2 regions of the Bacillus sp. AC266 genome follow, and region 2 is predicted to be linked to the other one. Evidence: riboswitches for the same ligand, from Rfam matches in the RefSeq annotation. Region 2 holds a riboswitch; the other holds the start of a gene.
The links. A riboswitch is a leader RNA that binds a small molecule or an ion and turns the genes downstream of it on or off. The one in region 2 is predicted to bind magnesium.
Positions count from the first base shown of each region.

Region 1: another riboswitch for magnesium. It lies ahead of AC0IXC_RS14870 (P-type ATPase actuator domain-containing protein); the one in region 2 lies ahead of mgtE (magnesium transporter).

Region 1 is NZ_CEEDEC010000003.1:330,372-336,980, forward strand. It holds gene AC0IXC_RS14855 (DUF7507 domain-containing protein) at 1-2,321, shown strand, start outside; gene AC0IXC_RS14860 (FbpB family small basic protein) at 2,389-2,529, opposite strand; gene AC0IXC_RS14865 (5'-3' exonuclease) at 2,717-3,583, opposite strand; gene AC0IXC_RS14870 (P-type ATPase actuator domain-containing protein) at 3,716-4,441, opposite strand; M-box (ykoK) riboswitch at 4,796-4,961, opposite strand; gene AC0IXC_RS14875 (DUF350 domain-containing protein) at 5,168-5,554, opposite strand; gene AC0IXC_RS14880 (glutathionylspermidine synthase family protein) at 5,551-6,609, opposite strand, start outside.
Region 2 is NZ_CEEDEC010000006.1:321,152-327,760, forward strand. It holds gene AC0IXC_RS23625 (chemotaxis protein) at 367-1,218, shown strand; partial or broken gene AC0IXC_RS23630 (IS6 family transposase) at 1,299-1,497, opposite strand; partial or broken gene AC0IXC_RS23635 (IS6 family transposase) at 1,506-1,698, opposite strand; gene AC0IXC_RS23640 (M14 family zinc carboxypeptidase) at 1,753-2,178, opposite strand; gene AC0IXC_RS23645 (phosphodiester glycosidase family protein) at 2,676-3,770, opposite strand; gene mgtE (magnesium transporter) at 3,931-5,259, opposite strand; M-box (ykoK) riboswitch at 5,536-5,703, opposite strand; M-box (ykoK) riboswitch at 6,224-6,400, shown strand; gene AC0IXC_RS23655 (FtsW/RodA/SpoVE family cell cycle protein) at 6,570-6,609, shown strand, end outside.

The DNA.
Region 1 (6,609 bases), on a different contig from region 2:
GTAGCGTTTTAGTAAATAATATTCCTCAGCTTAACGCGAATCCAAGTACTGGTATACTTGTAGGAACGATTGCTCCTAACATTTCTATCCCAGTCACGTTTTCCGTTACTGTGTTAGCTCTTCCAGCTAGCGGTCGTATTCAAAATCAATCCACTTCTCGTTATACAATTAATGGTGAAGAACAAATATCGACTAGTAATATTACCTTCACTGAAGTTATTTCTGCTAATGTAATTGCAACAAAAACAACGCCTATCCAATATGCTGACCTACAAACTATCATCCCTTACACAATTTCCATCACAAACAATGGGAATATACAAGTAGAAAACATTATCGTTACTGATATCATCCCAGCAAATACGAGCTTTATAGAGAACAGTGTTATTGTGAATGGCACCGCTCGTCCAAATGACAATCCACTTAGCGGTATACAAATTGATAACATTCCGCCTAATACGACAGCAACTATTCTATTCCAAGTCCGGGTTATTTCCATTCCGCAAACAAATCCAATCTCTAACACGAGTACAATTGAATATGAATACACGGTACCAGATAGGCCACCTATTACCGAAACTATTATTTCATCAGCTGCCGTAACAGAAATTCATCACGCGAATTTAAATAGCAATAAAACTGTTGACCTTGCATTTGCAACGGTCGGTGATACGTTAACGTATACGATTACACTAAATCAAACTGGTAATGTTTCAGCAGATGATGTAGTCATTCAAGATATTATTCCTCAAGGTACTACGTTTATAGAAAATAGTGTCATTGTAAACGGAGAAACTGTTCCGGGAGTTAATCCAGTAAGCGGCATACCAATTGGTACTATAATTGTAGGTGGAGATGCCATCGCTTCATTCCAAGTAACTGTAACTTCTATTCCAACACCAAATGAACTCAACAACAAAGCAATTACTACTTTTAACTATATAGTCAATCCAAATAACTTACCTGTTACAAATACGACTACAACAAATACTGTCACAACAACTGTCCAAAATGATAATGTCGTTGCCATAAAATCTGTTAATGCCACGAATGCATTACCTAGTCAAACTTTAACGTATACAATTACAATTACTAATAGCGGTAATGTAACGATTGAAGACCTTCTTGCCATAGACACCGTACCAGTAGATACAATTTTCATTACTGGCAGTGTTACGATTAACGGGATCAATCAGCCTAATGCGAATCCTGAAAATGGTATTCCATTAGGAAACCTTGCTCCTAATGAATCTGTTGTCATTACGTTCCAAGTAACAATATCTTCTTCGACTCTTCAAACTGCTATCAATAACGACGCTTCTGTTTCCTATACTGTTACCATTGATCCGAATGAACCACCTATTACAATTACAAAGCAAACAAATACCGTTACAACAACGATCGTTGATCCAATGGTGCGCATTGAGAAAAACGCTGACAAATCTTCTGTCGTTATAGGAGATATTATTACATTCACATTAGAGGTATTTAATCATTCCCCAATTCCTACAGTAAGTACTTCCGTTTTAGATATGATTCCAGCTGGTACAACATTTATAGAAAACAGTGTAACAATTAACGGTACTCCGGTTCCAAATATTCGACCAGACACTGGTATTAACATTGGTTCCTTATCGGCAGATGGAGTAGCAACTATAACATTTAAAGTTCTCGTAACTTCTATCCCTTCAAACAGTACAATTATCAATTCCGCAACAGTTACAGCTGCTTTCCAATTGACACCACAGGATCCAATTATTATTTTCATTGTCAATTCGAATATTGTTCGTATACCCGTTCAATTTATAACGGCAGCAGTGATAAAAAATGCTTCCGTCAGCTCTGCTTATTTAAACCAATATTTTGATTATACAGTGCGTATTACGAATACTTCCGAGATTTCACTTTCAAATATTTCATTACAAGACACCATTCCAGCAGGTTTACAATTTATGAACGGTACGGTCTTCATTAATGGGGAACGCTCTCCACTAGCGAATCCGAATATCGGTTTCCTAGTCGCTACTAATTTGGAACCGAACGAAACAATTATCGTGTTATTCACAGTACAAGTGATAAGTCCACCTATTAATAATGAATTTAAAAACAAGGCAAACGTTTCTTTACAACTTCAAGTCTCTCCTACCGATCCACCAATCACAGTAACCATTACAAGTAACGAAAACATCGTCACCTTCATTCCAGAAAATCCAGATGAAACACTTCCAAATTTAAATTGTTTCTTTGACGGTGAACGTTTCATACGCATTACTCCTCGAAATATACGAAATTACTTTTGGACTTGGATTTGGTGGCGTTAATCAAAAAAGAAAAAGCTTGTAGTTCGGATAATATCCAAACTACAAGCTTTTTTCATAAACAAAATTATCAATTGCTAGCAGCACTATATGCTACATGTCGTTTCTCAATCCGTTCTTCAATTTCTTTCATATTCTCTTTATTAGTTAGTAGGGATTGTTTATTTTCTATTAATAATTGTTTAAAGGATTTTCTCACTTTTTTTCGCATGTTTATTTTCCTCCTTGGGGGATGGTTTATATAAAAGATAAGGATTTATCTGTGTGTCCTTATAATAATTGATTGTTGTGAATTCCATTTGAACTTCAGATGAAAATTTCGTTTATTTTCTGACAACTTTGTGAACAAAAAAAGAAAGGTTAATCAAAAATATATTTGATCAACCTTTCCATGCTCTTTAAAGCATATTAATTAATATTTCAGGTCTTCCCCAATTCATTTCGTTACAAACAAAGCGTAGTTTTTCTTCGTCCATTGTGTGTAACCCTTCTTCTAATAAGCATGAAATTGGAACTTCACAATGAATTTGCGCTAATTGTAAAGAGATATTTAAATTCTCTAAATCACTTTCAATTTTTGTGCGCTGCGCTTTCGTTAATGATGCTATATTTTCTAGCACTGCCGATACTGTCCCGTATTCTTGAATCAGCTTATACGCTGTTTTTTCACCAATACCTTTTACACCCGGATAATTATCACTTGTATCTCCCATGAAAGCTTTCGCATGAACAATTTGCCAAGGTTCTACACCTTTCTCTTCCATGATTTTTTCCGGTGTGTAATACTCGTAATTTCCAATTCCTTTACGAAGAAGCATAACTGTAACATTCGTATCAACAAGTTGAAGTAAATCTGTATCACCTGTCAAAATATAAACTTCCGCTTCATTGCAATATTGTTTTGCAAGCGTACCGATACAATCATCCGCTTCATAACCTTTCATACCGATTACAGGCATAGATAATTTCGCAGTCATTTCTTGCACTAAATCAAATTGCGGAATTAATTCTTCCGGCGGTGCTGCACGATTTGCTTTATAATTCGAGAAAGATTCCGTTCTAAATGTCGTACTTCCCATATCCCAGCACGTTACAATGTGCGTTGGTTCGATTGCTTGTGTTGCTGTTAATAAATGCTTCATATAACCATGAATCCCATTCGTCGGGGTACCATCTTGTCGTTTCATAAATTGTCCATATACACTTGTTGCGTAAAAAGCACGAAATAATAGTGCCATACCATCAACTAATAATACTTTTTTCATAATTCCTCTCCTACTAACAAAAAATAATAACCTCACGTTATCACGTAAGGTTATATATAGATTACCATTCTACGTTTTTGTTCAACTTTGTCTATTATACATTGTTTTTGTATATTTAGCATCATTAACACATTAAGACATTCTACCGCAACAAGTATGAAGTATTCCTGAATACGTATTTTTACCTGTCGAAACAACTACAGCCTTTGCATTTCCGTCAACAATATACGTACCTTTGAAACATACATTTTCAAGTTCAAGTGGATTATAGTCTTTCATCCGTTTTAATGGAATAAATCGTTTACGTTCAAGATGATAGCAACTTTCAAATTTCTCAATACTAGCATCGTTTCCTGTCAGCATAGATTCATTTACTAATAAATCATTTGCATAAATAATACGTACATCTGCTGGCACTGTATCGCCCTCTGCAAGAAAAATCATATCTCCAGGTACAAGCTCTTGTACTGGTAATTTCATCATTTTTAGTTCACTGTTTAGCCCTGTTACGCTACAGCCAGCTACTCTAGAAACAGTAACTGTTTCACATTGTAATTCATCACCCATATTTTGTTTTGAAAGACCTGGGATCATTCCACTTAGCTTCATCATTACTTCCGCAATACGCGCTCTTTTTGAAGTTAATTCATTTCGTCCGTATACTTGAATACGCTTTTGTGCCTCTTTCATAGATAGTCCGTCTCTTGTTGTTTTAAAATACGCAAATACAGATTTTACATCTCTTGTTGCGATTTCAATTAATAAATCTTTATTTTTTTGAAGCATTGTTTGTTCTTTCATTGCTTTTTTACTTAATTTATACGAAGTGTTACCCACACTTTTATTTACATATAACATATTATCGTCTCCTCCTTTACAACATAGGAAGAAACGCTTTGTTTCTCAATTTATCCACTTTACTGTGAAAGTGTCTAGCGCTTAAATACTCGAATAAACGCTACATTATGATAAATATAGAGGGAGGAACAAGTCGTTTCCTGCCTACATCATATATTTTTGATTTGAAGTATATGGGTAACGGAACCGAGTCAGAATTTGACATGCTCCTCACCTCCTCTTTAATTTTTTAGTTATAATCTATACTATGAAATTACTCATAGTTTGCTAACAAAAAAGACCCTTACTCATAAGAGAGCAAAGGTCATTGCATACACAAATAAGCGATTCCTAATATAATACAATTAGAAATCTATGGACCTCTCCCTCGCCGAGTTTTAGCACTGTATAGCATAGGTTCATTACCAGCTACGTTAAGAAAAACCTTAATTCGATCATTCCTGTTGACCCATTGGCGTCTCTCGACATTTTTGGGCAGTAGCATTTCTCTATACAGGAGCCTCACCTAACAGAGACTTATTATAATTACATAGAAAATGTTACTCTTATTTAAAATAGATGTCAACACTTTGTATGGAAACTTGTCCTTATTACAATAACTATCTCGAGTTTATTAGTACACTAATACGCATCCTGCTCAGCGTTCGGCTACATAAATTAATTGAACACATATTGCAAAAAATTAGCAAATGAAAAATAAAACCCTTACGTTAAAATGTAAGGGTTTTAATACGTTACACAACCAGCAATTACAATTCCGATGGAAAGTGATAAAAACATAAGGAAAAGACCAACTGCTTGATTATCTTCTTCAAGACTTTTATTAATATTAAAACGTGGTGTAAGCCATTCCGCTAAATAAAAGACAATAATTTGAGCTAAAATCCCAACAGCTCCCCATGAAACCATATCAAGAATTGAAATAGAATTAGCAGCCGTTGAATATAAAACGATAGCAAGACCAAGTAGTCTTCCTCCAAGTACATAGCTTACCGCTTTATTCCCTTGAGCCATTAACTTAAATTCCTTAACTTTCGTTGTCACTTCCATAAGAAAAAGACCGATACACAAAAGTACAAGTGATACTGCTAAATATAGTAAAAATTTAATCATTTATTTTCCTCCTTCTTAATACCTACCGGTAAATAATACGATTCATTTCCCGTAATTTTTTCTCCGGCACGTATACCGATGCTGCTCGCTTTTCCAGCAATTAAAAAAGCCCCAAACACGTACGACAGCTTCTCAATTCCTTTTTCAGTTTCCAAAAATACAACTGGAAGCTCTGTATATTTCTGAAATATAGGCAGTGACGATTTATACGTTTCATGTGCATTTCGAATCATAATATTTGTATCCTTATCACGAATCGTAATCGTGTCACCTTCCCTACCGAACGAAGGTTTTTGAACGAACGGACTTTTCCCAAAAAATAAATCTGGCTCTAAATATGTAGGAAGCATATATTCTTTAATCCACTTTTGTTCCTCACTTGTGTAAAAAGCACCTTCTTCTGCTAATCCCCAAATAAGACATTGAATTGATTTCGGCTGAAGTAAAAAGGCCGACAAAGGATTTATAATAAAAAGCTTTCCTTCTTTTACAAGTTGCAAAAGTTCTACTCCCACCAAATCCCCCGTTTCGGGATCTTGATCTTCAATTAAGTCTTCAATTGGATATGTTTGGCGATACAAAACATCAATTGGTACACCATCTCTATCTACTAAAGCATCATCTGTAATTCTAAGTTCTGTCATTGGCATTACTTTATTTTCAACATGGCATAGCCCACTCAAATACATAGTCGTATTCCAATCTTCTATATGTTCAGGATGAGCTGTGAAAACAACATTTGGATCTTCCATTCCTTTTGTAAACTCCATTACGGCTTTTGTAATACCAGAAGAAAGTAAGCGCTCTTGATTTGCATTTGGATCATCATAGTCAAGTTCTTCACAAACTTTTCCATTCATTTGAAAGCATTCCACAATAAAAGTTGGAGTATCACTATTAAACTCAAGCATTTTAATACGATTATCCTCTGTTAAAGCAAAATCAAATCGTGAAATAACAGATTCAGGATACATCCCTTTCAGTCTAATAAAAGGCAAGCTTGTAGTTGGAAAACCGAGTTCAAGAAGCTGTTCATTAGATACATTCCGAAGAAT
Region 2 (6,609 bases):
GAAAGAACATGGGGTGTCCGTTCATCCAACAAATACTATACACTGGGTTAATGGATATCATAGTTTGATTTATTAAATTTTGAAAAGGAAAAAGAAACACGTACAATAGGCTTAAAAATCGGATGATACTTATGTGAAATCTATAGAAAAATGGTGTTATTTCTTTCTTGTAATTGATAAAGAAAGTTACACATTAGACATCCAACTTTATATCAACACCAGAAATAAAAACTTTAGAATAATATCACTAAAGAACTCTGTATTTCCAGCAACTTTTGTTTTATGCATAAACGCAAAAATAGTTGCAAAAAATATTCATGATTTTAGAAAATTTATTAGTTTATAATAACTAAGGAGGGTAATATATTGCAAAAAATAGCTGTTGCAATAATCCATGGTATAGGTGAACAAAGAGCTGAATTTGCAGATAAAATGATTGAAGAAATTAAAAAACTATTTGCGAGTCAACTTAATGATATAGTTGATAATCCAACGTCACAATTAGTGTTTAAACCTATCCATTGGGCAGAACTCTTTGCTGAAAGAGAAAATAAACTATTTCAAACAATTGTGTTGAATAAGAATTTACATTTCAATGATTTAAGAAATTTTGTTATTCATTATTTGGGTGATGTAATTGCATATCAACCTGTAGAGACCGCCAAGCAGAACTATGAAAGGGTCCATGAGAAAATTAAACAGAATCTAAATGAACTTGTTAACATAGCCGGAGAAAGTGCCCCACTTTGTGTAATCTCGCATAGTTTAGGTTCTGTTATTACAAGCAACTACTTCTATGATTTACAGTTCAAATTAAATGATAGAGATGCAGAAACTAATAATTTATCACCTTTAGAGAAGGGGGAAACCCTAACATTATTTTATACGTTAGGAACGACACTACCACTTTGGAGCTTAAGATATTATAATTTTAATCGCCCTATAAATATTCCTTCAGCAAAGCTTAAGGATTTTTATCCAGGTTTACAGGGTGAATGGATTAATTTTTATGATAAGGATGACATATTGGGGTATCCATTAAGAGATATTGATGAAACTTATGCAAAAGCTGTTAATGAAGACAAAGAAATTAATGTAGGAAATTTATTTACAGGCTGGAATCCATTAGCTCATAATGCATATTTTATAGACAAAGATGTAATCAATCCAATCGTAGAAGCATTAGTTCGGACATGGAAGTATGTGAATAATGTATAAGTTGTAATAAAATAATACTTATTCTATTTTAGGTTCTGGTGTAAAGTTTCTAAACAAGGAAAAGTTATATAGCGTACAATTCAAAATATAGAAAAAACGCAGTTTGGTTGCAAACTGCGTTTTTTCTTATAAAAAGCATGGATTGTTTAAATTCTTTGCATTGTACTTGAAGCATGGCGAAGGCTTTGAAATCTTGCAAAATTAGGGAAACGCCGCTTGAAATATCTAAAATCTTGAACACTTATAAAATCCTTGTTCTCTCAATGTATTATACGTACACGTTTCTAAATAAAATAATGATTTTGTTCCACTACATAATTAAGATATCTAACTTCTCTCAGTTCTATATCTTCAGGGAATATGTTTTGCTTCTTACAACGCTTGGATTGCTATAGAATATGCAACGATTAAGAAATGTAAAGTTGCTTGTTTAACTCTTGATTTACTTAGATAAAAATCAATTGCATTTTCTTCTGAATCAGCCTATCTCCAGGTACATATGGTAGGAATAACGATCCTTCAAGTATTCCTCAATTATTTATTATTTTGGATGCAGTGACAAAACTCTGTCATCGCTGCATTAACCTCTTTTATTATAAGACGCATTTCTTCATATGGTGGGACAAACTCTTGCCCAAATTCTATTGTAAAAGCATAAATTTTATTCTTACTTGAATCGACAATATGCCGACTATAGGCATAATCATCTGAAGTCGCTGATGTCGGATAGAGTCCTACTGCCTGTTGAACGGTATAAGAGGTGCCTCTTACAGCGTTAAGGGCGTTGTTCATTTTATTCGCCAAATCAAACAGAGTATTCTGATCTAATGCAGGAATAAACTCTCGATAAACTGTATCACCTTGTTTTCCACGTTTTCCATCAAAAGATGAATTACGGAAGTTTTGATTCGAATCAGTTTCTTGGTTATCATCATCACCCCAAGGATTATGTATCCGCACATGACTATGTTATATAAGCCTATTTTCCCAAAAGAAAAGCCCTATATTTATTGGACTACTAATCTCAACAAGTAGTCTCATAAATAATGGGATTATTTTAACTACTATATAACCATGTCCAGAGCAAGATATTTGTGAGAATCACCGATCCTGGCTACCAATCATAATGAATAAGTCCACTGCATTACGCTACAACAGATGTTATCGGATAGGGCACGGCCTTAATCAGAAAGATAATCGGTTCAAAAGCATTTACAATACGAGTGTAAAGTTCCCCTTCTATATAATTCTTGAACTTTTCATCATCTAATTGCACAACTTTAAATACAACATTCACATCTGGTTCAGACCCTGATACAAAACATGAGGAATATCTATAAAATTATTGAATATAATTATACTGCCAATCATAATTCCTACTCGCGCCGCCACGGGTGCGTATTTTTTTGCTTTCTTTTTGAACAATATCCCCTATTTTTGCTTTCCATTATTTATACCTATTGTGAAGTAAAGTTTGTATCAAATTTATCTAATGTTTTGGGATTTACTTTTTCTCCATCTATTGTCATCTTTATTTTTTGCTTCGAATTTGCTGTTACCACCCAAGCATTCGGTAAATAACGATCTTCATGAGATAATGTGGATGGTGAATTTATAACCTTTCCCCCTAAATATAGCGTAGCAGAAGATCCTCCATCCATAGCCATTGCATTTATTGCTCCTTTTTCATATAGAATATCTTGACACTCTTTTAACGTGGCACCTATGCTATGTGTTTGCCTACCGTCTATCACTAGAAACATTAGTGTACCATCTTCTTTTTGGGCCATAATACTTCGTGGAGCAGAGCCCCAACCACCATCCCCTTCTGTTATCATTTTTTCTCCATTTACAATTAACTGTGGCATAAATCCTGCTGCGGAAACGACTTGTTTATCCAAAAGTTGTTGGGTAGAATAATTCCCTGTTATCATTTGTCCAAAATTTGTTAAGCCCGTAATAATTGTAGGGGTATTTTTATCTATATTTGTATCAATTGCTTTCCCATTTTCTATTACTATTCCAGTTGCAACATTTCCTCCACCCCTTCCTGTTTCATCAGCAAATCCACTTGCATTCACAGCAACAAGTGAATTATTACGTTTTGCCATTACGCTAATTTTTTCTCCCCTTTTATCGCCCTGTGTCCCTTGATGGCTAACAAGTTTAACATTGAAAGGGTTACTAATAGTGACTAATTTTCCTTCGAAAAGAAAACGACTATCTTTGTTACTTTTAATCGTTTCTACATCAATTTTTAATGGCTGATTTTTTAGTTCATCTAATCTTTTTCCTGCTATTTTTTTATAAATAGCCTCATCACTGTTTGACCATTTCGGATGATTAATTCTATCTTGCAGTTTATCTAGTTCTTTTTGGGACAGGAATGTATATTTCGCATATTGTGGATGCTGAGAAGTTAGTATACTCCCAGCGATTGTTACACGAAGATCTCGGCCATAGTTAGTACCAAATAATATTCCTATGCCAATAAGCATGAAAATAGAAAAAAGAAGCAAAATTCGTTTGAAGATTTTTCTTAGATGTTTCATAGTTTTATCCTCCGGCATTAATTACATTCAATGAATCCTTTAAAATATTATTTACCTAAAGACAAAAATGTTTGTTTTCCTCATTCCCGAGTTCCCCACTATGTCTTAGCAAGCAAGGCAAAATACTTATTCTATATTTCTTATTTATTTCAGTTTATATTTACAAATTTAATAACGTTTTTGCAACCAAGAAATATATTACTAATCCTGTTCCGTCAACAAATGTTGTAATAAATGGACCAGAAACGACTGCAGGATCTAATTTAAATTTTCTCAAAATCAAAGGTAAAACAGCTGCGACAAGCGAAGCCCAAATAACAATAAATAATAAAGTGATTGCTACAACTTGTGCAACTTCTGTTCCAACCCCTAACATATAAGCACGAGTGAGCCCAGCTACCCCAAGTGCAAGTCCGAGAAGCATGCCAATTGCAAACTCCTTTTTCATTACACGGAAAATGTCTTTAAATTTCACCTCTCCAATACCAATTGCACGAGTAATTGTTGCTACAACCTGTGTTCCTGTATTCCCTCCAGTACCTACTAATAATGGAACAAAGAAAGCAAGGGCAACTACTGTTTCAATTTCGTCTTCAAAATACTTTAGTACTGTACCTGTATATGCTTCAGCAACAAAAAGAAGCAATAACCATGGTAGACGTTTTAAGAAAATGCTCCAAATACTAGATTCAAAGTAAGATTGATTTAACGGTTCACTTCCGCCTAACTTTTGGATATCTTCTGTAGCTTCTGCTTCCATAACATTCATTACGTCATCAAATGTTATAATACCAATCATTTCATTATTTGCTGTTGTTACGGGTAATGCTGCTAAATTATAATTCAGTAGCTTTTTTACAACTTCTTGCTGATCAACTTCAGGGTGTACTGAAATTACCTCTTGAATCATGATAGTAGATAATATCTCTTCATCTGCTGCTAGTAATAACTCATGTATGGAAACGATTCCCTTAAGATAACCATGACTATCAAGAACATAGATATAAGATATTGATTCTACATTTTCAGAATGCTCCCTAATGTACTTCAATGTCATTTTTACTGACCAATTCCCTCTAACTGCAACAAAATCACTTGTGACAAGACTTCCTGCCGTTTCAGGTTTGAAAGCCATTAATTTTTTTACATTATGTTTTGTAATTTTATTTAAATACGCCATTAATTTAGCTTGTTTTTCCGGATGAACCGCTAGAAGTAGATCTACTGTTTCATCAATCGGTTGTAAATCTAGTAACTTTTTAGCTTTGTTTTCAGATAATTGAATTAAGATATTATATTTTTCTTCTGTATTCAAATGTTGAAGAATTTTTGAGCTTTTTAATACAGGAATCTTATCTAGTAATATGACTTGATCTGCAATTGAAAACCGTTTTACTTCTTGCGCAATATCATACGACGGATGACGTAAAACTTTCTCTGCATCCAAATTATTTTGGGTTACAAGTAATTCATTTAATAATTTCTTCATGTTAACTCCTCCTTATATTGCTAAGGGAGACTCTAGAGTTTCATGAGTGGTTTTGTGTTATTTTATCTGTCTAAAATTTTCATTAGAGCATTAATAGTTACATTGCAATCAATTTATTATTTAGAACTACCTCCTTTTTGAATATAGACAAGATAAAAATAAATAACATTAAACAAAAAACCTTTACTCAAAAAGGAGTAAAGGTTTTTTACAATACAAATAAATGATTATTAAGACAGCTCTGCAAAAATCCCAGAGGTGCCTTTCTATCAAATCGTATACCACTCCCTCGTTGAGTTTTAGCACTGTATAGCATAGGTTTTTATAACCAGCTACATTAAAAAGGGCCTTAATCCGACCGTTCCTGTTGACCCATTGGCGTCTCTCGACATTTTTGGGCAGCAGCGTTTCTCTATACAGGAGCCTCACCTAACAAAGATTATTGAATTACTTCAAAATTTAAACCAGAATTTAATATTTGTCAACTGACTTTCAATTCGATTCATAATAAATTCTTTTTTAGAGAAATGTAATTCGATTCTATTGTAAATTTAAAATTCAACTTAAAAGATATAAAATTTATATACAATTAGTTCGAAGAAACGTTATAAAATATATGAAATTTCGTATAGGAAACTTATTGTTTATGATTAATTTGTAACTTTATAGCAGGAGTTGAATTATTAGTCATACCGTACTTCAAAAGAACATTCTTCAAAAATCTTATTTTATGATTAAAATCTTCTTTACTGTTTATCAAATTTATATGGTTAAACTACTTAATCAAATTATCCACTACAGGCCGAAAATAAGTATCTATACGAGATGATTAAATACATTTTCTTGCATTATTTCTCAAAATTCATAAAACAATAAAGAATATAAAATTAGCAATATGCTTACTTGACAAGCAAAAAAAAAATATTTATGCTGGCTACACGAAACAAATACATAAAATTTATATTGCTAAACCTGTTAGGTGAGGCTCCTATACAAACACAGGCTATTGCCCAAAAATGTCGAAAGACGCCAATGGGTAGAACAGGAATTGTCGGATTAAGGCCCTTCTTAAGATAGCTAAGTAATCAATTTCCATTACTTTACGTTGTATAGTGCCAAAGCTCTACTAGGGGGAGGAAAGCTTTATTTAGTCATGCCAATTTAAATCCCCCCTAGTATGTAACTAGGGGGGATTTTTGCGTAAGAAAACAGGGTGTAAGCTATAGAATCTTTCAAAACAAGAATACTATTTAGTAGTTGATGAGAACAAGATTCTAATCATTAGCAAATGTAATCAGGAGGATATTAAAATGAAAAAAATATTAAAACTCGATTATCTATTGCTCCTCC